Regions from separate parts of the Staphylococcus capitis subsp. capitis genome, predicted to be linked through region 1. Evidence: predicted binding sites of a transcription regulator. Region 1 holds the regulator's gene; the other holds the start of a gene.
The links. Region 1 encodes LexA, which represses DNA repair genes until DNA is damaged. Its sites were predicted from a motif close to CGAACATATGTTCG; they were not measured.
Positions count from the first base shown of each region.

Region 1 (13,214 bases):
GCATCGATTTCTGAGGATTATTTGATTCGCCTGCGGTAACTGCGACGACTTCAGTTCCACCTACAGAGAAACCAGCTACTAGTAATACGCTTAGTATTCCTGATATACCACCCACAAATGGTGCTTGACCTTTAGTATAATTTTCAAAACCATAAGAATGGCCACCTAATATACCAAATATCATTAATACGCCAAAGATGATAAAAACAATTATTGTTATTACTTTGATAAGTGATAACCAAAATTCCGTTTCTCCAAAAGCTTTGACTGAAAAGATATTAATTAAGAAAATAAAAGTTAAAAATATTAAACTCCAAACTAGAGGACTAAGTACTTTAAATACGTCCCAGAATTGGAGGACATTCGATGCTACAATAACGTCTACACTTGTAACGAGTGACCACATTCCCCAATATAGCCATCCCATCGTGAAACCTAGAGATGGATCAACAAAGCGCGTTGAGTAAGAACTAAATGATCCTGATACTGGGTAAAAAGTTGCCAATTCTCCAATAGATGACATTAAAAAGTAAAGCATAATCCCTATTAGTATATAAGCTAATATAGCGCCACCGGGACCTGCTTGCGAAATTACACTACCAGTTGCAACAAATAATCCCGTTCCGATAGCGCCACCAATTGCAATCATGGATATGTGTCTCGAATTGAGTCCACGTTTCATATTGTTATCTTCCATATGGTGTCTCCCATCTATTTAAATATATCCACCATTTTAATCTTTTTGAGTTGAGTATTCAATAACTTTTTAGCACTTTAAAGCGAAAATGTTTAAAAATTTTCTGAAATTTTATTTTAAATAGGAAATGCGTTTAGTTGCTATTCAAAACGGGTTTATTTAAAATATATATTACATTATAATTATTACAAATAAGAAAATATGAGGGGGAGCTAGTCATGTCTAAACAAGATGGTAGATTAACTGGACTATTTGGTGCACCAGTATCAGATAGAGAAAATAGTATGACAGCAGGGCCACGTGGTCCATTATTGATGCAAGATGTTTATTACTTAGAACAAATGTCACATTTTGATAGAGAAGTTATTCCTGAGAGACGTATGCACGCAAAGGGTTCTGGAGCTTTCGGTACTTTTACTGTAACAAATGACATTACTCAATATACAAATGCTAAAATCTTCTCTGAAGTTGGCAAACAAACAGAAATGTTTGCGCGTTTTTCAACAGTTTCAGGTGAACGTGGAGCTGCTGACTTAGAAAGAGATATTCGTGGATTCGCATTAAAATTCTATACTGAGGATGGTAACTGGGATTTGGTTGGGAATAATACTCCAGTGTTCTTCTTTAGAGATCCTAAATTATTCATTAGTTTAAATCGTGCTGTTAAGAGAGATCCACGTACAAACATGAGAAGTCCTCAAAATAACTGGGATTTTTGGACTGGTGTTCCAGAATCTTTACATCAAGTAACTATTCTAATGTCAGACCGTGGTATGCCTAAAGGTTTCCGTAACATGCATGGTTTCGGCTCACATACTTATTCAATGTATAATGATGCGGGAGAACGTGTATGGGTGAAATACCACTTTAGAACACAACAAGGCATTGAAAATTATACTGATGAAGAAGCCGCTGAAATTGTAGGTGGAGATAGAGATTCATCTCAACGAGATCTATTTAATGCCATTGAACAAGGCGATTATCCTAAATGGAAAATGTATATCCAAGTGATGACAGAAGAACAAGCTAAAAACCATCCACACAATCCATTTGACTTAACTAAAGTATGGTACAAAGATGATTATCCTTTAATTGAAGTTGGAGAATTTGAATTAAATCGCAATCCTGAAAACTATTTCTTAGATGTAGAACAGGCTGCTTTTGCGCCAACAAATATAGTACCGGGATTAGATTTTTCTCCAGATAAAATGTTACAAGGACGACTATTCTCTTATGGAGACGCTCAGAGATATCGTTTAGGTGTCAATCATTGGCAAATTCCTGTCAACCAACCTAAAGGAGTTGGAGTTGAAAACTTATGCCCATTCAGTCGTGATGGTCAAATGCGTTTCTTAGATAACAACCAAGGTGGCGGACCTCACTATTATCCAAATAACCAAGGCGTATATGATTCTCAACCTGAGTTCAAAAAACCATCATTCCCTGTAGATGGCGATGGATATGAATATAATTTCCGTCAAGACGATGACAATTATTTCGAACAACCAGGCAAGTTATTCAGACTACAATCAGATGATGCAAAAGAACGTATCTTTACTAACACAGCTAATGCAATGGACGGGGTAACTGAAGACGTTAAAGTACGTCATATTCGTCATTGTTATAAAGCAGATCCTGATTATGGTAAAGGTGTAGCTAAAGCTTTAGGTATTGATATTAATCAAATCGATTTAGAAACTGAAGAAGATGAAACTTACGAAAACTTCAAATAATATATTTGGAAAAGATAAGATTGCACGTTGACATAAATTATGATAAAATCTTAAATCGTAAGAATTCCTAACAACATTAGAAAGGGTGTTTAACGTGCGCGTAAATATTACTTTAGCTTGCACAGAATGTGGCGATCGTAACTATATTACAACTAAAAATAAACGTAATAATCCAGAACGTATTGAAATGAAAAAATATTGTCCTAGATTAAATAAATATACGTTACATCGTGAAACTAAATAATTTCTTATCTTTCAAATACGACAATTTGAAATTTTTTGTCTCTCCTATTATTTAAATAGGAGAGGCTTTTTTATTGAAAAATTATAAATAAAGTTTTATTAACTTCAGAACTTTTCCTTGTATAAATCGTAATATATGTTATTCTATAAATCGTAATAATTACGATTATAGAAAAGAGGTTAAATTAAATGGCAAAAAAATCTAAAGTAGTTAAAGAACAAAAAAGGGAAGAACTTGTAAATAAATATTATGAATTACGTAAAGAACTAAAAGCCAAAGGTGATTATGAAGCGCTTAGGAAACTTCCTAGAGATTCATCACCTACAAGATTAACTAGAAGATGTAAAGTGACAGGGCGTCCAAGAGGTGTTTTACGCAAATTTGAAATGTCTCGAATTGCTTTTAGAGAACATGCACATAAAGGTCAAATCCCTGGCGTAAAAAAATCAAGCTGGTAAAAAAGAATTTATGTCTTTTGTCCATTTACATTAGTAAAAAAACAATGTACAGTTAGTAAGGATAAAGAATAACTGAATAATATGTGCAAATTTAATATGATTATTCGGTTTTAAAGTATTATCCAATTAAAATTTTTAATTGTAAGGGGCAAAAGACATAAAATGAAGATTTTTGACTATGAAGATATACAATTAATACCAAATAAATGTATTGTTAATAGCCGCTCTGAATGTGATACTTCAATTAAGTTCGGACCACGCACATTTAAATTACCAGTGGTTCCGGCCAATATGCAGACAGTAATGAATGAAGAACTTGCACAATGGTTCGCTCAAAATGACTATTTTTATATTATGCATCGCTTTGATGAAGAAGCTAGAATTCCATTTATTAAAAAAATGCAAGATGATGGACTATTCGCTTCTATCTCTGTTGGAGTAAAAGAAAATGAATTTAAATTCATAGAAGAACTCGCTTCGAAATCTTTAGTTCCAGAATATATCACGATTGATATTGCGCACGGTCATTCAGATTCAGTTATCAATATGATTAAACATATTAAAAACCACATACCTCAAAGTTTCGTTATTGCTGGTAATGTTGGCACACCTGAAGGCGTTAGAGAGCTTGAAAATGCTGGCGCTGATGCAACAAAAGTTGGTATTGGTCCAGGTCGTGTTTGTATAACTAAAATCAAAACAGGCTTTGGTACTGGAGGTTGGCAATTAGCTGCGCTAAACATTTGTAGTAAAGCTGCTCGCAAACCTATCATTGCTGATGGTGGTTTAAGAACTCATGGTGATATAGCTAAATCAATTCGTTTTGGTGCATCAATGGTAATGATTGGCTCGTTGTTCGCTGCACACGAAGAGTCACCAGGAGAGACAGTTGAACTTGAAGGTAAGAAATATAAAGAATATTTTGGAAGTGCTTCAGAATTCCAAAAAGGCGAACATAAAAATGTTGAAGGTAAAAAAATGTTTGTCGAACATAAAGGTTCACTTAAAGATACTTTAATTGAAATGCAACAAGATTTACAAAGTTCTATATCTTATGCCGGTGGTAAAGATTTAAAATCATTAAGAACTGTAGACTATGTTATCGTGAGAAACTCAATTTTCAATGGTGATAGAGACTAAGTTTAAATAGTAGGTGTAAAAAATTAAAAGATTTCTATTATTCGTTGTAGTTTTATTATGTATTGTTATTTTCACACCCATTAAAGAAGCTCAGCCATTAGTACATTTTCAAAAGGAAGTGCGACAACAAGTTGATACTTGGATTAATAACGATTTAAATGGTAATGATAAATCATTATCTGTTCCTAGAAAACAAGAGTTTGCACTAAATAATATCCAAATGAATATGTCTAAGAAAACCGTTGAAAGTGAATTAGGTAAAGAAAAACGTATTACTTCTAATGAATATGGAACTAAGTGGTACACATATTATAATGAAGATTATGATCATTTTATTATGATTAGTTATATAAAAAATCACGTTAATGCCATGTATTCTAATCAAAATATAATTTCTTCAAAATCTAAAATTAAATACGCTACTCCTAAAGAAACTGTAAGAGATCGGTTAGGTAGTCCGATAAAATATATTAATAAAAGGCGATATCGTTTTGAGGTAACAAACAACGAATACGATGTTTTCCATAAAGATCATATTTATACAACAGTTTTTTACGATAAACATCAAAGTAGTGGAGTGACTGCGTTATTACAAGTAAGTGAGAATATGGAAAATCGCATACGTCAACAATATGGAGCACCATCTAAAGAATTAGAAAAAAGCTTTGAATTACAAAATTTTGATATAGTTAACTCGGAAAGAAAGCAACATAGTCTAAATACATTAAGTTATTCAAGCAAAATTTCAAATACTGCTAGAAAACATAGTAAAAATATGTCTAAAAATAACTTCTTCGATCACACTGACAATAAAGGGCATTCTCCTTTCGATAGATTGAAAAGTGATAATATTGATTTTAATGCAGCTGGAGAAAATCTTGCTTATGGCCAAGTTAATAGTATTTATGCTCATGAAGGGTTAATGAATTCATTAGGACATAGAAAGAATATACTTAATACCCATTATCGAAATTTAGGTGTAGGTGTCGACTTTAATAAAGAGAAACAGCCATTTTGGACTGAGAATTATACAGAGTAAAAGTTTATCTTAAGTGAATAAGGGTAAACAATGTTCGTAAGGATGTAGATAAACATGAAAACGAATAAAGAGAAACAACCCGATATACTAGATAAAATAAAAGACGTTTTAAACAAAGATTCTAAACAAAAGACAAGGTAGTACGAAAAACTACCTTGTCTTTTTATATATTCAATATGAGATTTTTTATAGGAGGTCTTAATTAGAGAGAAATTGATAGTTACATTTCTCTGTATAATCCTATGACTTTACCAACAACAATAACGTTATCTAAATAAATAGGATCCATAGTACTATTTTCAGGTTGTAATCGATAACGATTTTTCTCTTTATAGAAACGTTTAACTGTAGCTTCTTCGTCTTCTGTCATTGCTACTATAATATCGCCATTTTCAGCTATCGTTTGGCTTCTCACAATTACTTTATCGCCATCTAAAATACCAGCTTCAATCATACTTTCTCCTACTACATTTAGAATGAAAATATCACTATTGTGTGTTGAAGTTAAGTGTTCGGGTAACGGGAAATACTCTTCGATGTTCTCAACTGCCGTAATAGGAACACCGGCAGTAACTTTACCTATAACAGGTACATGAATAGTTTCTTCAACATTAACTTCCTCTAGTTGTTCGCTAACTATTTCAATGGCTCTAGGTTTAGTAGGGTCTCTTCGAATATAACCTTTTTCTTCTAATCTGGATAAATGTCCGTGTACTGTTGAACTTGATGCTAAGCCTACAGCTTCACCTATTTCTCTAACACTAGGTGGATAACCCTTGGTTTGTACGATGTGTTTAATGTAATCATAAATCTCACTTTGTCGTTTAGTTAATTCTCTCATATATAGGCACTCCCTAATTTTATTTAAGTATATTATAGCATTAATCTTCTTTCAAAACAAACGTTTGTTCGTTTTGATGTTGACAGAGAACATTAGTTCTGATAAATTAAATATACAAACAAACGTTCTAGGAGTGAGATTAATGTTAATTAAGACAAAACAAAAGTTTTTATTATATATAGCTGTAGTACTCATCTCTTGCATGGTGTTCCTAACATTCTTTTTAAGTGTAAATCAAAGTGCGCACTCAGAACAAACGTACGAAATGACTGATCATGAAATTCATCAACAGGATAATAATAAATCAAATTATAAAGTTGAAGACAAACAAAATAGCGAACAGAATGACAATAAAGTGTTCGCTTTAGTTAACTAGTAAGTTTTAAAAATATACGTTGAGTAAGTATCGATGATGAGCGTAACTATTTGGTTATGCTCATTTTTTTGATATATTCTACACAAGAATTTAATGTAGGGAATCATATAGATTTTTAAAGTTTTACACATTTTGTTTTTAAAATTAACAAGGAGCGTGACGATGATGTCTAAGAAAGATTTAAATATAGATAGAATCAATGAACTAGCTAAAAAAAAGAAAGAAAAAGGTTTAACAGAAGATGAAGCTAAGGAGCAATCTAAATTAAGAAAGCAATATTTAGAATCATTTAGAAAAGGGTTCAAGCAACAACTTGAAAATACTAAAGTGATAGATCCTGAAGGAAATGATGTTACACCTGAAAAGGTTAAAAAAATTCAATCTAATAAAAATAATAAAGAGTGAAATAAGATCGTTCAGGGTAGTTCTTGAACATTTATTAGGAGCTAATTTATCAGATTTTTCTTTATCATTTTAAATTAAAATAAGTTATAATTATATTTAGATATTATTTGAAGAAGGGAAGACACAACGATGTTTAACGAAAAAGACCAATTGGCTATCGACACAATACGTGCACTTAGTATTGATGCTATCGAGAAAGCAAATTCAGGACACCCTGGTTTACCAATGGGAGCTGCCCCTATGGCGTATACATTATGGACACGTCATCTTAATTTTAACCCCCAATCTAAAGATTATTTTAATAAGGATAGATTTATTCTTTCAGCAGGACATGGGTCTGCCTTACTATATAGTTTATTACATGTATCAGGTAGTTTAGAATTAGAAGAACTAAAACAATTTAGACAATGGGGTTCTAAAACTCCAGGTCATCCAGAGTTTAGACATACAGATGGAGTAGAAGTAACAACTGGGCCACTAGGTCAAGGATTCGCAATGTCAGTGGGAATGGCACTTGCTGAAGATCACTTAGCTGGTAAATTTAATAAAGATAATTTTAATATGGTTGACCATTACACATACGTTTTAGCTTCAGATGGAGATTTAATGGAAGGGATTTCGCATGAAGCTGCATCATTTGCTGGTCATAATCAATTAGATAAGTTAATCGTTTTATACGATTCTAACGATATTTCACTTGATGGAGATTTAAATAAGTCTTTCTCAGAAGATACACAATCTAGATTTGAAGCATATGGTTGGAATTATATTTTAGTTAAAGATGGCAATGATTTAGAAGAAATTGATAATGCTATTAATAAAGCTAAATCACAACAAGGTCCAACTATTATTGAAGTTAAAACAGTTATCGGTTTCGGTTCTCCAAATAAAGCTGGTTCAAATGGAGTACATGGAGCTCCATTAGGCGAAGATGAAAGAAAACTTACTTTTGAAGCTTATGGACTTGATCCTGAACAACGATTCAATGTACCTGACGAGGTTTACGAAATCTTCCAAACTTCAATGTTAAAACGTGCGAACGAAAATGAAGATGCTTGGAAAGCCAAATTAGAAGAATATAGTAAGGAATATCCTGAATTAGCAGAAGAATTTAAGTTAGCTATTAGTGGTAAATTACCTCAAGGCTATGAAAAAGAGTTACCTAAATATGATTTAGATCATAAAGGAGCATCAAGAGCAGATTCTGGAGAAATTATTCAAAAACTTAGTCAAACAGTGCCATCGTTCTTCGGAGGTTCTGCTGATTTAGCAGGTTCTAATAAGTCTAATGTTAAAGAGGCTAAAGATTATGATAAAGAAACACCTGAAGGTAAAAATGTGTGGTTCGGTGTTCGTGAATTTGCGATGGGTGCAGCAGTGAACGGTATGGCTGCTCATGGTGGATTACACCCTTATGCAGCAACATTCTTCGTATTTAGTGACTACTTAAAACCTGCATTACGCTTATCAGCTATCATGGGTCTTAACTCAACATTTATTTTTACACATGATTCAATAGCTGTTGGTGAAGATGGTCCTACACATGAACCGATTGAACAATTAGCAGGCTTACGTGCTATTCCTAATATGAATGTTATCCGACCAGCAGACGGTAATGAAACACGTGTAGCATGGGAAGTAGCATTAGAATCAGAACAAACACCAACTTCTCTAGTTTTAACACGTCAAAACTTACCAACTTTAGATGTTGCTGAAGAAACAATAGAAGCAGGGGTCCGTAAAGGTGCTTATGTAGTATTTGAAACAGAAAAAGAACCTGAATACTTATTATTGGCATCTGGTTCAGAAGTTAGTTTAGCAGTAGAAGCTGCCAAAGATTTAGACAAACAAGGAAAAGGTGTTAGAGTCGTATCAATGCCGAACTGGTTTGCATTTGATAAACAATCAGATGATTATAAAGAATCTGTATTACCAGCCTCAATCACTAAGCGTGTAGCTATTGAAATGGCATCACCTTTAGGTTGGCATAAATATGTTGGAACAGAAGGTAAAGTTATTGGTATTGATGGTTTTGGCGCAAGTGCACCTGGTGATTTAGTAGTTGAAAAATATGGATTCACTAAAGAAAATATATTAAATCAAATTCGTACATTCTAATATTTTTAAATAATTAGTAATTTGAAAAGGGTTACTAGTTCAAGTTTATTAGCTAGTAGCCTTTTATTTTTATATAATTTTAATAGTAAATTTGTTTAGAAAAACTAAAATTTGTTATCATTGCTAATGGTAGATATTAGTTATCACTATAAAGTGCCTCTTGAAATAACAAAGTGAATTTAGTAAAATTCAGTAGGATAAAGAAAGTGGGTGAAACAATGGCAACTTGGTTAGCAATTATTTTAATCATTTTAGCACTTATCGTAGGATTAATCGGTGGTTTCTTTTTAGCAAGAAAATATATGATGGATTACCTCAAGAAAAACCCACCTATCAATGAAGAAATGCTACGTATGATGATGATGCAAATGGGTCAGAAACCATCACAAAAGAAAATCAATCAAATGATGACAATGATGAACAAAAATATGGACCAAAACATGAAAGGCAAATAAAGCAATATTATTTCGAGCATCACAGTGTATTAATAATCACTGTGATGCTTTTTTTGTCACCTGTAGTAGTAAGGATGATGCTGAATTTTATTTAATCTTTGCTTAATATTGAATTTGATCGAGATAATAAATTAAATTTGTGAACTAGTTATTATCCAACGATAGTTATTATAGTGGTTAATCAAAATATATTGTAAATCGTAACTTAAAAACAAAAGTGTATTAAAAAAGTTAAAATTATTAAGGTACATAGCAATAAACTTGGTTTACTATTTAATTGGGGGCGATAAATAATGACAAGTCGTAATAAAGAATTACTTAAATTGGGTTTTAATGTAGTAGACTTAACCATCTCTATCATTTTAATTTATTTGTTAATTAAACTATAGACTGGTCATTTATAATAAACCTTCAATAACTCATGTCTTAGTGGAAAGATTAATCTGCTAAGACATTTTTTAACTGTATGGAAATTTAAATTAGTTATTGATAAACCTAGCTTTTAAATCTTTTGAATTTTAGTAAGTTTAAAGTAGTCATTGATATAAGGATAGTGATATACTATCATATGATGAATTAAGAGTATTAAGTTTATGTCATAAGAAGGTGTCAAATTGGCTTATTTAGTATTTTCTATTGTCGTTGCTTTTTTAATGGGCGCAGTAGTTATTGTAATTAGAATGAAAGCTCAAAAGTTCCCGGTTAATGAGAAAAAAATCATATTACCACCGTTTTTTATGGCAACTGGGGCTTTAATGTATATTATCCCATATTTTAGATTAACTGGTATGGAAATGTTAGAGTCACTAATTTTAGGCGTACTCTTCTCAACTGTCTTAATTTTTACATCAAGATTTGAAGTCAAAGGCAGCGAAATTTACATGAAACGTTCTAAAGCATTTCCAGTAATTTTAATTTCGTTACTAGTTATTAGAACTATCATCAAAATCTTTATCAGCAATGAAATCAATCCAGGAGAAATAGCTGGTATGTTTTTCTTACTAGCGTTTTGTATGATTGTGCCTTGGAGATTAGCAATGTTCTATAAATATAAAAAGTTAAAAAAATCACTAGTTAAATAGTGTTTTAGCCACTTGTCATATTATTTGATGAGTGGCATTTTTTACTTGAAAGTAGATCAAAAGAAATGTAAAATTTAAATGCGAACAAATGTTCTTATTAGGAGGATGGTTATGAAAATTATACACACTGCTGATTGGCATCTCGGTAGAATCTTAAATGGTAAACAATTACTTGATGATCAAAAATATGTTTTAACTAAATTTATTAATCATATGGAAGAAGAACAACCTGATGTCATAGTCATAGCAGGTGACTTATATGACACCTCTTATCCAAGTAAGGAAACGATGAGTTTACTTGAAAACACCATTGCAGAGTTGAATATTAGACTTCATATACCTGTCATTATGATCAGTGGGAATCATGATGGAAAAGAAAGGTTAAATTATGGCTCATCATGGTTTGAACACAATCATTTATACATAAGAACCAAACTCAAGGATATACATAAACCTATAGAAATTAACGGGGTACAATTTTTTGCGTTACCTTTTGCGACAATAAGTGAAGTACAAAACTTTTTTAAAGATAAGGAAATTAAAACCCATCAACAGGCTTTAAATCACTGCTTAGAATATATGTCTCACAACATTGATGAAAATAAGATGAGTATTTTAATTGGTCATTTAACAGTTAAAGGTGGAAAGACATCCGATTCAGAGAGACCTTTAACTATAGGAACTGTAGAATCAGTTGAGAAACACTCATTTAATCAATTTGATTATGTAATGTTAGGGCACTTACATCATCCTTTCAGTATAAATGACAAAAATATTAAATATAGTGGTTCGCTACTACAGTATTCATTTTCTGAAGTCAATCAAGCAAAAGGTTACCGCATAGTTAATATCGATGAAGTTAATAATGTAGAAGATACATTTATATCAATTGAACCTCTTAGAGAATTAGAGGTTATAGAAGGCGACTATGATGATGTTATTGAAGAACGAGTTGCTGTGAAAAATAAGGATAATTATTTTCATTTTAAATTAACTAATATGTCTCATATTAATGATCCAATGATGAAACTGAAACAAATTTATCCTAATACATTAGCATTAACTAACAATACATTCGAACGTATTGAAGAATTTAATAACGTGGAGATAAAGAAGCAAGATGACCAATCTATAATTAAGTCGTTCTATGAGTCGATGACTAATGAGTCTATCAGCGAAAATCAGTCTAATAAAATAGCAGAAATTTTAAATAATATCATGCGAAAGGAGGTCTAATAAATGAAACCATTGAACTTAAAGTTAAATAATTTTGGACCCTTTCTTAATGAGACAATAAATTTTAGTCAAATTGAAAATAATGAACTTTTTTTAATAAGTGGTAAAACAGGGTCAGGCAAGACAATGATTTTTGATGCTATTGTGTATTCGTTATTCGGAGAAGCTTCAACTAAAAATAGAAAAGAGGGTGACTTAAGAAGTCATTTTGCCAATGGTAAAGAACCTATGAGTGTGACATATGAGTTTAAACTAAATAATCAAACATTTAAAATTCATAGGGAAGCGCCTTTTATAAAAGAAGGTAATACAACTAAAACCCAAGCTAAACTTGATATTTATGAGTTGAAAAATGATGTTTACGAACTAAGAGAAAGTAGGGTTAACGCGGGTAATCAATTTATAACTAAAATTATGGGTGTTAACGCTGAACAATTTAGGCAATTATTTATTTTGCCTCAAGGTGAATTCAAAAAGTTTCTACAATCAAATAGTAAAGAAAAACAATCTATTTTAAGAACACTATTTAATAGTGAAAGATTTGAAGAAATACAAAAGTATTTAATAGAAAGTGTTAAAGAAGAAAAACTTCAAATAGAAAATAGATATAATGAAATAGATTACTTATGGAATGAACTTAATACATTCAAAGATGATTATTTATTTAATTTAAAAGGTATAGAGAGCTCGCAAACAGAGAAAATTTTAGAGCATTTACCAGATTTTATTAAGCATGGTAAAAATATATTAACTCGTTACAAAAAGCAAAAAGATAAGTTGAACCAAGAAATAGAAAAAATAACTGACGAATATACTTTTAATAAAGAATTGAACCAAAACATAAATTCTTTAGAAACAAAAAAGAAATCATTCGAAAATCTTAAACAAAACCAAGATAGTATTGATCATCTTAAGATTGAATTAAAGAAAATAAGAGAATCCAATGTTTTGATTAATTATTTCAAAAGGCAAAAAGTTGTTAATAGAGAGATTGAGGAATTAGAGAGAGAAATCACTAAATCAAAATCTAAGGAAGAAGAATATAAAACTCAAATTAATAATGTAGAAAAGACTCTTAAATCTTTAGAATCAGAAGAACAAGAAGTTATCAAAATTAACGAATATCTCGAGAAAACTTATAACTTTTATAATAATCTTGATGATTACATTAAAGCTTTTGAGCAAAGGCCTATTATTCAAGAAGAATTAAATAAGTTAGAAAAAAAGTATTCTGAATCAAAAGAAAAAAAAGAAAAACTACTGAATCAGGCTAAAGGAAAAACAAGAAATTATGAAATAATTGATCAATATGTCGATGAGATAAATAAGTTCAAAAATTTAATCGATGATACTGAAAGGTATTTAGAAAGGGAAGAACAAGTTCGAGAAA
Region 1 covers NZ_CP145263.1:1,432,783-1,445,996, reverse strand. Annotated here, with positions in the region: gene V6C74_RS07265 (amino acid permease) at 1-697, opposite strand, end outside; gene V6C74_RS07260 (catalase) at 916-2,430, shown strand; gene rpmG (50S ribosomal protein L33) at 2,525-2,674, shown strand; gene rpsN (30S ribosomal protein S14) at 2,863-3,132, shown strand; gene guaC (GMP reductase) at 3,295-4,272, shown strand; gene V6C74_RS07240 (CAP domain-containing protein) at 4,295-5,311, shown strand; gene lexA (transcriptional repressor LexA) at 5,532-6,152, opposite strand; gene sosA (DNA damage-induced cell division inhibitor SosA) at 6,295-6,528, shown strand; gene V6C74_RS07225 (DUF896 domain-containing protein) at 6,694-6,933, shown strand; gene tkt (transketolase) at 7,063-9,051, shown strand; gene V6C74_RS07215 (YneF family protein) at 9,270-9,506, shown strand; gene V6C74_RS07210 (CcdC family protein) at 10,121-10,588, shown strand; gene sbcD (exonuclease subunit SbcD) at 10,700-11,824, shown strand; gene sbcC (exonuclease subunit SbcC) at 11,828-13,214, shown strand, end outside.

Region 2 (13,214 bases), 500 kb from region 1:
GTACGTTGTTAAAAATGAAACCTGTACTTCGCTTAGAAGAAGATGGTAAAATTCATCCGCATGAAAAAGTGCGTACGAAAAAACGTGCTTTTAAATCTTTAGAATCAAATATCTTTGAATTGATTAAAGACTTGGATGAAGTAACTGTATTTGTCATTGACGGAGATAAAAAAGAAGATGGACAAGCATTTTTACAACAACTTAAAGAAGACTACCCTAATGTGAATATTCAATACTCCGAATTCGGCCCAGTTATTGCATCGCATTTAGGTTCTGGTGGTTTAGGACTAGGTTACTTCCCTAGAAAAATTGAAATTAATTAATAAATATGTTCAATTAAAGTCTGAAACATTTAAGAGAATGAGAACTTTAGTGATTACGGCATGTAATTATTAAAGAACTGAATTTTCTAAAGTGTTTTAGGCTTTTTTAGTTAGAAAGTAGGAATATATGATTAAACATTACGGTAAACTCATCTTTCCAACAATTCAGTTAAATGATGAAAAAATTGCTCGGCATTATTAAAAAAGAAGGTTACAGTTATTGTATTCAATGTGGTAATAAAGATCATAATTATATGTCAAAGTACTATTCTTCCTTTTTAGAAAAAGAAATCATTTACTGTAGGCGATGTATTCAATTAGGAAGGATGGATAGCATCACAGATTATAGAATTACTGAAAGTGTACAAGTAGCTACTAAAGGGAAGTTTGAATTACCTTTTACATTGTCTAAGCAACAACAGTATGCATCTGACGCTATAATTAAAGCAATTAAAAATGCAGAAGATCTCTTACTATATGCAGTAACAGGTGCAGGTAAAACAGAAATGATGTTTGATGGAATTAGTTTGGCAAGACAACTCGGACACAATGTGGCTATATTATCACCTAGAGTAGATGTAGTGATTGAAATTAGCCATCGTATCAAAGAGGCTTTTAAAGATGAACAAATAGATATTTTGCATCAGAAACAATCACAAAAGTATAATGGGCATTTTGTTATCGCAACAGTGCATCAATTATATAGATTCAAACAACACTTTGACACTGTGTTCATTGATGAAGTCGAGGCCTTTCCATTATCTATGGATCCCAACCTCTCGTTAGCAATACAAACCGCTTCTAAAGCAATTCATTCTCATATTTATATGACAGCAACACCACCGCGTCAACTTATTAAACAAATGTCCTCTCATAAAGTGATTAAACTTCCAGCACGATTTCATAGACAACCACTACCCGTACCTCACTTTAAACATTTCAAATTAAATACTTCTCGCGTCCAATCTCAGTTAATTCATCTTTTTCAAGCACAAATTAAACAACAACGGTACACTTTGGTATTTTTTAATCATATCGAAACTATGAAAGATGCATATCATAAGTATCGGGCTCATATTCCTAATCTCATATGTGTCTATAGTGAAGACGTATATAGATTTGACAAGGTAGAAGCACTTCGTCGAGGTGAGCACTCAATTGTTTTTACAACGACTATACTGGAAAGAGGATTCACCATGGCAAGACTAGACGTTATCGTCATAAATGCCGAAACATTTTCTAAAGCAGCGTTAATACAAATAGCAGGACGTGTAGGACGTAAAATGGAAGAACCCAAAGGCCTTGTATTATTTCTTCATGAGGGTGTAAGTCTATCAATGATAAAAGCTAAAAAGGATATTACTGAGATGAATCGTTTAGGCTATGAAAGAGGATGGCTAGATGCCTAGATGTATTCAATGTATGACGCCATTGAAAGAAGTCATTCATGTATATAATATCTTCAAACCACCCTCTCAATTTTGTGAACGTTGTGAACAGTTGTGGAATAATATAACAATCACAAATCATGAGGATAGATGTTCTAAATGCCTAAACATAAAAACTTCCAATTCAAATGTCTGTCTAGATTGCCAATTTTTGGAAAAGGAATTCAAATTGATGGATCAATTATATTGCCAATATCGATATCAAGGTATAATGAAAGATACGTTACAACAATATAAATTCATGCGGGATTATGAACTTTCTAATGTGTTATCACAAAAATTGCAGTTGCCTCAAACAGATTATGATCTAATTGTTCCTATACCATCGCCATTTGAACGCGATGCTGAAAGAACATATAATCCAGTTGTTACAGTTTTAGATAAAATGGGCGTTGATTATGTGAATGTTTTAGGAACCAATATACGTCCTAAACAATCTGAATTAGGTAAATTAGAGCGTGCTAATGCCTCCAATCCGTTTTATGTAAAGGAAGTAGACATCGACTTAGAAGATAAAGTAATACTGCTCATTGATGATATTTATACAACAGGATTAACAATACATCATGCAGGGTGTAAATTATTATCATTAAATGTCAGAAAATTCAAAGTGTTTGAGTTTGCACGATAAACCAAACGTGGTAAAATATAAGTAAGCATTACCAATATAAGAGGTTAAAGGAGAGATTACTATGATTAGATTTGAAATTCATGGAGATAACCTCACTATCACAGATGCAATTCGCAACTATATTGAGGACAAAATTGGTAAGTTGGAGCGTTATTTTAATAATGTGCCTAATGCAGTAGCACATGTTAAAGTTAAAACTTATTCTAACTCAGCTACTAAAATTGAAGTTACTATTCCATTAAAAGATGTAACATTAAGAGCTGAAGAAAGACATGATGATTTATACGCTGGCATTGATTTAATCACTGGTAAATTAGAACGACAAGTACGTAAATATAAAACACGTGTAAATCGTAAACATAGAGATCGTGGAGATCAAGAAGTTTTTGTAGCTGAAGTACAAGAAGCATCACCTGAAGAAGTCAGTGGTGCAGAAGAACCTGTAAGCGATAGCGATATTGAAATTATCCGTTCAAAACAATTTAGTTTAAAACCTATGGATTCAGAAGAAGCAGTATTACAAATGAACTTATTAGGACATGATTTCTTCATCTTTACAGATAGAGAGACAGACGGTACAAGTATTGTTTATAGACGTAAAGACGGTAAATACGGATTAATTGAAACAACTGAATAAAAATTGTACAGACATATTTAGTAATATGTGAAGCGATTATAGAGGCTTTCTATTTATAGTAATAGGAAGTCTCTTTTTTAATTGTATAAGTTTAAGAGTGGCTAAACAGGCTACTCTTTTTTGATTTGAGGTTTTTTATCTAATTAATTGTATAGAAATTTATTTTTTAGAAAATTCTTAATAATATACACAAATATTTCATTTTTAATGCAAATAAATACTTTATTTTAATTTGTTATTAGATTAATACTATAAGTGAAATTATTAAATAATAATTTTAATAATTACAACGAAAAGAAAGGGGTGAAAATTTATGCCTAAAATGATAATTCTTTTTTCTACATGTATTATGTTGATGTCTATGTCGCTATTTTATACACCTGTGAGTCATGCCCAAAGTCTATCCTCTAAACAAACAATGGTGAATCCACAAAATCAAAATAATGCTACTACACAATTCTCAGGGAATACTGATAAATTGAAGAAAGCTAATACTGATGAGGAACCTACGTTTGAAGACTCTAAAGTAAATCAATATATTATTAAAAATCATCTTCAACATTCCCATGTGGTCAATGACCCACGTATGAACACTCTTCCAAAATTGGAATATAAGGAAGGTACATATATTGGTGTTGTAATCCATGAGGTAGGAGAAGATCATCGCTCTTTACAAAAATGGGTTGATAACATGTATGCAACATACAATACAGCATTTGTACACGCATTCGTTGATAATCAAGAAATACATCTTACTGCACCTTCAAAATATTATGTATGGGGTGCTGGACCTAAAGCAAATCCTTACTTCTATCAAATTGAACTAGTAAGAATGTATAACTTTGAAGATTTTGCGAAATCAGTGAATAACCAAGCATGGCTTGCAGCATTCATGTTAAAACAAAATGGAATTACTCCAACACTTGCTGATGAAAATGAAGGTAAAGGTTCTGTTATCAGTCACAACGCAGTAAGCAGATATTGGGGTGGAACCGATCATGTTGATCCGTATGAGTACTATGCAAGATGGGGTTATGATATGCATCAAATGTTTGAATTAATCCAATATTACTATGATAATATGGCGTAAGATTTTATAACCGTAATACATGCATTAGACGAGGCTAGGAGCTTATATTAGGCTTCTAGCCTTATTCGTTTGTTTGCTCTTACTATAAGATTATATTTTTTAAAATAAACAATTTCATTATTATTAATGTATCTTCTATTACACTCAATCATTCAATTGTTTATTGATGGACACATATCTTTGATTATGCTACCGTGGTTTGACGATTCTAAAATTGTATAATTTCATTTTCAGTTGTCTAAACTACGCTTTTTATAATATATTCGAAAATTATTTATTTATGACGAGAAAAAATTGTTTCTATCGTGTTAAAATAAATATGTTGTTGATTTATAGGGATTTATTGAACCATTAATTCAAACTTGTAATAGCTAATCTGAAGTTCATTTTTAGTAAAGAGAGTAACAAGGAAGATAATCGAAAGACTCAAAGTATGAGTATATAAGTATAATTTTAATGGTATTAATGATAAGATAAATTGTTGTAAGCCAAACAGTTTTAGCTAAAGGAGCGACGCATGTAATGGGATTTTTATTGAAAATTGTTGACGGCAATAAAAAAGAAACAAAACGCTTAGGTAAACTAGCAGATAAAGTACTCGCGTTAGAGGAAGACACTGCTATATTAACTGATGAAGAAATTCGTGAAAAAACTAAAGCGTTTCAAAAAGAATTATCCGAAATTGATGATGTTAAAAAACAAAATGATTATTTAGATAAAATTTTACCTGAAGCATATGCACTCGTACGTGAAGGCTCTAAACGTGTATTTAATATGATTCCGTATAGAGTACAAGTTATGGGTGGTATTGCGATTCATAAAGGCGATATCGCTGAAATGAGAACTGGGGAAGGTAAAACTTTAACAGCGACAATGCCAACTTATTTAAATGCTTTGGCTGGTCGAGGCGTTCACGTTATTACAGTCAATGAGTATTTATCAAGTTTTCAAAGTGAAGAGATGGCCGAATTATATAATTTCTTAGGTTTATCTGTCGGTCTTAACTTAAATAGTAAATCTACTGAAGAAAAACGCGAAGCGTATGCACAAGATATTACTTATAGTACAAATAATGAACTTGGTTTCGACTACTTAAGAGATAATATGGTGAATTACGCTGAAGAAAGAGTTATGCGTCCATTACATTTTGCAATTATTGATGAGGTCGACTCTATTTTAATTGATGAAGCGAGAACACCTTTAATTATTTCTGGTGAAGCAGAAAAATCTACATCATTATACACTCAAGCTAATGTATTCGCTAAGATGCTTAAAGCAGAAGATGACTATAATTATGATGAAAAAACAAAAGCTGTTCATCTAACCGAACAAGGTGCTGACAAAGCTGAGCGTATGTTTAAAGTGGACAATTTATATGATGTTCAAAACGTTGAAATCATTAGCCATATTAATACTGCATTACGAGCGCATGTAACGTTACAACGTGATGTGGATTATATGGTTGTAGATGGTGAAGTACTTATTGTGGACCAATTCACAGGACGTACGATGCCAGGACGTCGTTTCTCTGAAGGATTGCACCAAGCTATCGAAGCTAAAGAGGGTGTGACCATTCAAAATGAATCTAAGACTATGGCATCTATTACATTCCAAAACTATTTCAGAATGTATAATAAATTAGCTGGAATGACTGGTACTGCGAAAACTGAAGAAGAAGAGTTTCGTAATATTTACAATATGACAGTAACTCAAATTCCTACGAATAAACCTGTCCAACGTATTGATAAGGCAGATTTAATTTATATTAGTCAAAAGGGTAAATTTGACGCTGTAGTTGAAGATGTTGTTGATAAGCATAAAAAAGGACAACCTATCTTATTAGGTACAGTGGCAGTAGAAACGTCAGAATATATTTCAAATCTACTTAAAAAACGTGGTATTAGACACGATGTATTAAATGCGAAAAACCATGAACGTGAAGCAGAAATCATTGCGAACGCTGGTCAAAAAGGTGCTGTTACAATTGCGACAAACATGGCTGGACGTGGTACAGATATTAAACTTGGCGATGGTGTTGAAGACCTTGGCGGACTTGCTGTAATAGGTACAGAACGTCATGAATCACGTCGTATTGATGACCAGTTACGTGGTCGTTCAGGACGTCAAGGTGATAGAGGTGACAGTCGTTTCTATCTATCACTTCAAGACGAATTAATGGTTCGTTTTGGTTCAGAACGTTTACAAAAAATGATGAATAGACTTGGTATGGATGATTCAACTCCAATAGAATCTAAAATGGTATCAAGAGCTGTTGAATCTGCTCAAAAACGCGTAGAAGGTAATAACTTTGATGCGCGTAAACGTATCCTTGAATACGATGAAGTACTACGTAAACAACGTGAAATTATTTATAATGAACGAAACGAAATTATAGATAATGAAGATAGTTCACAAGTAGTCAATGCTATGTTACGTTCTACACTTCAACGAGCTATCAACTATTACGTTAATGAAGATGATGACAACCCTGATTATGCACCATTTATTAACTACGTGAATGATGTCTTTTTACAAGAGGGAGACTTAGCGGAGTCTGAAATTAATGGTAAAGATTCTGAAGACATCTTTGAAGTTGTATGGGCAAAAATCGAAAAAGCTTATGACCGTCAGAAAGAAAAATTAGGTGATCAAATGAGCGAATTTGAACGTATGATTTTATTACGTTCTATCGATAGTCATTGGACAGACCATATCGATACAATGGATCAGTTACGTCAAGGTATCCATCTACGTTCATATGCACAACAAAACCCTCTCCGTGACTATCAAAACGAAGGTCATGAATTGTTTGATATCATGATGCAAAATATTGAAGAAGATACTTGTAAATATATCTTAAAATCTGTAGTTCAATTTGAAGATGATATTGAACGTGAAAAAACAAAAGATTTAGGTGAGGGTAAACACCTTACAGCTGAAGATGGTAAAGAAAAAGTAAAATCTCAACCTATTGTAAAAGGTTACCAAGTAGGGCGTAATGACCCTTGTCCATGTGGTAGTGGTAAAAAGTACAAAAATTGCCATGGCCAAGCATAATTAAGCACTAAATAGTGTATTGTTTAATAATGAAGACTGAGGCATACAAATGGCTCGGTCTTTATTATTATTTATTGATATTGATTTCGAACCTTCAAAGTTTTAAAAGTTTGAAGGTTAATTTTCATGAAGACGAATTTCATGTAAGATATAGTATGATAAATACTAAAAGCGCTAAAGATTCAGTAATAGGAGAGAAAATCAATGGAATTATCTGAAATTAAACGTAATATTGATGAATACCAAAATAATTTAAATCAAATTAGGGGGTCTCTTTGACTTAGAAAATAAAGAGACTAATATTCAAGAATACGAAGAAATGATGGCAGACCCAGACTTTTGGAATGACCAAAGTAAAGCCCAAGAAATTATAGATAAAAATAACGCCTTAAAATCGATAGTAAATGGGTATCGTGATTTAGCCAATGAAGTTGATGATATGAGTGCAACCAGAGAATTGTTACAAGAAGAATATGATGAAGATATGAAAGAAGAACTTGAGAGCGATGTGATTCAATTTAAAGATAAAATGGATCAATTTGAATTACAGTTGCTTCTAGACGGGCCACATGATGCAAATAATGCCATATTTGAACTTCATCCTGGAGCTGGAGGAACAGAATCACAAGATTGGGCGAGTATGTTATTAAGAATGTATCAACGTTACTGTGAACAAAATGGTTTCAATGTTGAGACAGTGGACTATTTACCCGGTGATGAAGCTGGCGTGAAAAGTGTAACGTTATTGATTAAAGGTCATAATGCCTATGGTTACCTTAAAGCAGAAAAAGGCGTGCATCGATTAGTTAGAATTTCGCCATTTGATTCATCAGGTAGACGTCATACGTCATTTGCTTCTTGTGATGTGATTCCAGATTTCAATAATGATGAAATCGAAATAGAAATTAATCCAGATGATATAACAGTTGACACATTTAGAGCTTCAGGAGCCGGTGGTCAGCACATCAATAAAACAGAATCAGCTATCAGAATTACTCACCATCCATCAGGTATTGTAGTAAATAACCAAAATGAACGTTCACAAATTAAAAACCGAGAAGCGGCAATGAAGATGTTAAAATCTAAGTTATACCAACTAAAACTAGATGAACAAGAACGTGAAATGGCTGAAATTCGCGGCGAACAAAAAGAAATTGGATGGGGAAGTCAAATACGATCTTATGTTTTCCATCCGTATTCTATGGTTAAAGACCATCGTACAAATGAAGAAACTGGTAAGGTTGATGCTGTTATGGACGGCGATATTGGGCCATTTATAGAGGCATATTTAAGAAAAGAAATGGACAATCAAGAAAGTTAATGGTTTAAAATCCTCATTTATTAGTCTTCACGATTAGTAAATGAGGTTTTTAATGTGATGAGTATTTAGCCAGAAATATTTTGCGTATTATAATTTTTATTAATAATATGTAATTTGCAATTTAATATATTACCAGATAGAGTTTTATATTCGGAAAAGTAACCCTTTACACCGTTATTGTAAAGATAGTTAGCGTTTTATATAGTATTTTTGTAATCATTCTCTTTTTACTGTTATATTAAATCGTTATAACATTAAACATCTAGAGGATATGATGTGCTATATTTAGACTTGTAAATTTAAGAACAAATCAGCAAAGGAATGACAACTAGATGAAAAAAACGCTAACTGTAACTTTAAGTTCGATTGCAGCATTTTTTGCAATCAACACTGCAGCTAACGCTCAAGAATCAGAGGCGTCTCAACAGGACGTAAATTCATCAGACGTTGTTTCAACGAATCAATCTAACTTAGGAACGTATATAGTTAAAGCAGGAGATTGTTTATATAATATCGCAGTAGAACACGGTATCACTTTAGAGTAATTATATACATTAAACCCGGGAATTAAACCACTTATTTTCCCTGGTGATAAAATAGTTGTTTCAGAGAATGGTGCTCAACCAGTGCAATTTGAAAGCGAGGAAATCGCTATTCCTCAAACTACTAATGAGTCGACTTCAATTGATGAGTCAGGTGTTACTTATGAAAATTATGAAACACCAATCAATGTATCACAAACTTCTTATAACGGTTTAAGAAGTGTTGCGAATGCGGGTAACTTGTATACTGATGGTCAATGTACTTACTACGCATTTAATCGTCGTGCTGAATTAGGTAGACCAATTGGTAGTTTATGGGGTAATGCTAGTAACTGGGCAGCATCAGCTAGCCAAGCTGGATTCAATGTAAACAATACACCTGAAGTAGGAGCGATCTTCCAAAGTGCTCCAGGACAAAATGGTGCAGGTGCATATGGACATGTAGGAGTAGTTGAGTCAGTAAATCCTAATGGCACATTAACTGTTTCTGAAATGAACTGGAACGGTGGCGTAAACGTTAAATCTTATAGAACAATTTATAATCCAGGTTCTTATAATTATATTCATTAAAAGAATAATTGATATAAGTGAAAGAGAAATAAGTTCATCCAAATAGGGATGTTAAGTATTAAATAAAAGATTAAAACACTTATTTATGGATTAGATTATTAGTGTAATTATGCTAAACAAGGTTGAGACAATGTTAATTGTTTCAGCCTTGTTTTTGTATATTAAGGGATAAATACTATGTCATCAACGTATTAAGAAGGCTACTTAAACGCTCAATGAAATTTAATTATCAGAAATCGAGAGTTTTAGGTATGTATAAACTAGAATCTCTTATCTTTATAGAAAATTAATATATAAAAATATGAATTTACTTTCAATAATAGTATGGCTTGATATAATAACTATAAGTAAATAGACAAACTTCGTTTACAGGGAGGTATCGTGATATGGGTGTACATCAATATTTTAAAAGGCTTTCTGATTTAGAAAAGTTAATAAGACTACCGGGTAAGTTTAAATATTTTGAACATAATGTCGCTGCACACTCGTTTAAAGTGACTAAAATTGCCCAGTATTTAGCAACTGTTGAAGAATACCATGGAAATGAAATAAATTGGAAAAGTTTATATGAAAAGGCGTTAAATCACGATTTTGCTGAAGTTTTTACCGGTGACATTAAAACCCCTGTTAAATATGCCAGTAGAGAATTAAAGAAATTATTCTCCCAAGTCGAAGAAGAAATGGTAGATACATTTATTAAAGAAGAGATTCCTAAACAATATCAAAATGTTTATCGAGAACGACTTCAAGAAGGTAAAGATGATTCTTTAGAAGGTCAGATTCTCTCTGTGGCAGACAAAATTGATTTATTATATGAAACTTTTGGAGAAATTCAAAAACGTAATCCAGAACCTTTATTCTTTGAAATTTACGAAATGAGCCTAGAAACAATTATTCAATTTGATCATTTAAATTCAGTGAAAGACTTCATAGACAATGTTATTCCCGAAATGCTTACGGAAAACTTCATTCCAAGAACTGAGTTACGTGAAACGACTATGACAATCTTAAACAGAAGAAATGGGTGACGATAATGATTTGGTATGCATGTGCCGCCTTTTTTCCTTGTATATTAGTGGTATTATTTAGTGTTGTCACTAGAAGTAAATGGATAGGTACATTATTAACACTAATATTAATAGGTACTTCGATTTATAAAGGTTTTTTCCATAATGAATGGATTATTTTTATAGATGTAGTGAGTCTTCTAGCAGGCTATCTCATCATTGATAAATTGAAATTTCATAAGAACCAAGATGATTCTCGTTAGGGTTTTATCAATATGTATAAGGACAAACAAATCTTTTGAAGGTTCAAGAAGATTGTTTTATAGTATCTTTAAACAACAAAGACTTAAATTAAATAACTTTTTTAAACAAGCATGGTGTCTCGCTATGTTTGTTTTTATTTTCAAAAAATCCTAAGCGAACAAACGTTTGCTTTGAGTGTTATAAATTTGTTAGAATAGAATATAATAAAACTTAAGTTTATAAACGTGAATGTTAAACTCTAAATGAGTGAGAAATCAAATAGGAGGCGTATGTCAGAATGGTTGAACATGTTCCATTTAAGTTGAATTCTGAATTTGAACCACAGGGGGATCAACCCCAAGCGATACAAAAAATTGTTGATGGTGTTAATAATGGGAAGCGACATCAAACTTTACTTGGTGCGACGGGAACAGGTAAAACATTCACTATGAGTAACGTCATCAAAGAAGTTGGGAAGCCTACATTAATTATTGCCCATAATAAAACATTGGCTGGACAGCTTTATAGTGAGTTTAAAGAATTCTTCCCTGAAAATAGAGTAGAATATTTTGTAAGTTATTATGACTATTATCAACCAGAAGCTTATGTCCCATCGACAGATACTTTCATAGAAAAGGACGCCTCCATCAATGATGAAATCGACCAATTACGTCATTCGGCTACAAGTGCATTATTTGAACGCGATGATGTAATAATTATTGCTAGTGTAAGTTGTATTTATGGTTTAGGTAATCCGGAAGAATATAAAGATTTAGTAGTTAGCGTTAGAGTTGGAATGGAAATGGATCGTAGTGAATTGCTAAGAAAATTAGTAGATGTCCAATATACACGTAATGACATTGACTTCCAACGTGGTACATTTAGAGTGCGTGGAGATGTTGTAGAGATTTTCCCTGCCTCTAGAGAAGAAATGTGTATTAGAGTAGAGTTCTTTGGGGATGAAATTGATCGTATCAGAGAGGTCAATTATTTAACTGGTGAAGTAATTCGAGAACGTGAACATTTTGCTATCTTCCCAGCTTCTCACTTCGTAACTCGTGAAGAAAAAATGAAAGTTGCAATTGAACGCATTGAGAAAGAATTAGAAGAACGACTTAAAGAATTACGCGATGAAAATAAATTATTAGAGGCTCAACGCCTTGAACAGCGCACAAATTATGATTTAGAAATGATGCGTGAAATGGGGTTCTGTTCAGGTATCGAGAATTATTCTGTTCATCTTACATTGAGACCTCTAGGCTCAACGCCTTTTACATTGCTTGATTATTTTGGTGACGATTGGCTTGTGATGATTGATGAATCACACGTTACTTTACCACAAATTCGTGGTATGTATAACGGTGACAGAGCACGTAAACAGGTGCTTGTAGATCATGGATTCCGTCTACCAAGTGCACTTGATAATAGACCTTTAAAATTTGAAGAGTTTGAGGATAAAACTAAACAACTTGTCTATGTTTCTGCTACGCCAGGACCTTATGAATTAGAACACACTGATGAAATGGTTGAACAGATTATTCGTCCAACTGGATTACTTGATCCTAAAATTGATGTTCGTCCGACTGAAAATCAAATAGACGATTTACTCAGTGAGATTCAAGAACGAATAGATAGAGATGAACGTGTATTAGTAACTACATTAACTAAAAAAATGAGTGAAGATTTAACAACATATATGAAAGAAGCGGGTATTAAAGTTAACTACTTACACTCTGAGATTAAAACATTAGAACGAATAGAAATTATTCGGGATTTACGTATGGGAACTTATGACGCTATTGTAGGAATCAATCTATTGAGAGAGGGTATTGATATACCTGAAGTATCTCTAGTAGTTATACTTGATGCTGATAAAGAAGGATTTCTACGTTCAGATCGTTCTTTAATTCAAACAATAGGTCGTGCAGCACGTAATGATAAAGGTGAAGTAATCATGTATGCAGATAAAATTACTGATTCAATGCAATATGCAATTGATGAAACACAAAGACGTCGAGATATTCAAACAGCTCATAATAAGGAACATGGCATAACTCCTAAAACTATTAATAAGAAAATACACGATGTTATTAGTGCTACAGTGGAAAGTGATGAGACGAACGATCAGAAACAAACAGAACTACCTAAGAAAATGACTAAAAAAGAAAGACAAAAAACGATTGAAAATATAGAAAAAGAAATGAAAAAAGCAGCTAAAGATTTAGACTTTGAGAAAGCAACGGAATTAAGAGATATGTTATTTGAATTAAAAGCAGAAGGGTGACGTTTAAATGAAAGGACCGTCAATAGTCGTTAAAGGCGCACGTGCACACAATTTAAAAGGA
Region 2 covers NZ_CP145263.1:1,935,459-1,948,672, reverse strand. Annotated here, with positions in the region: gene fakB1 (fatty acid kinase binding subunit FakB1) at 1-323, shown strand, start outside; partial or broken gene V6C74_RS09670 (DEAD/DEAH box helicase family protein) at 451-1,732, shown strand; gene V6C74_RS09665 (ComF family protein) at 1,725-2,402, shown strand; gene raiA (ribosome-associated translation inhibitor RaiA) at 2,464-3,039, shown strand; gene V6C74_RS09655 (N-acetylmuramoyl-L-alanine amidase) at 3,353-4,129, shown strand; gene secA (preprotein translocase subunit SecA) at 4,652-7,186, shown strand; one part of gene prfB (peptide chain release factor 2) at 7,391-7,462, shown strand; one part of gene prfB (peptide chain release factor 2) at 7,464-8,507, shown strand; partial or broken gene V6C74_RS09640 (CHAP domain-containing protein) at 8,840-9,619, shown strand; gene V6C74_RS09635 (YfbR-like 5'-deoxynucleotidase) at 10,006-10,647, shown strand; gene V6C74_RS09630 (CsbA family protein) at 10,653-10,889, shown strand; gene uvrB (excinuclease ABC subunit UvrB) at 11,168-13,153, shown strand; gene uvrA (excinuclease ABC subunit UvrA) at 13,161-13,214, shown strand, end outside.
Region 2: uvrB (excinuclease ABC subunit UvrB) is a predicted target of LexA. The motif match lies at 11,045-11,058, and genes of this name have one in related genera.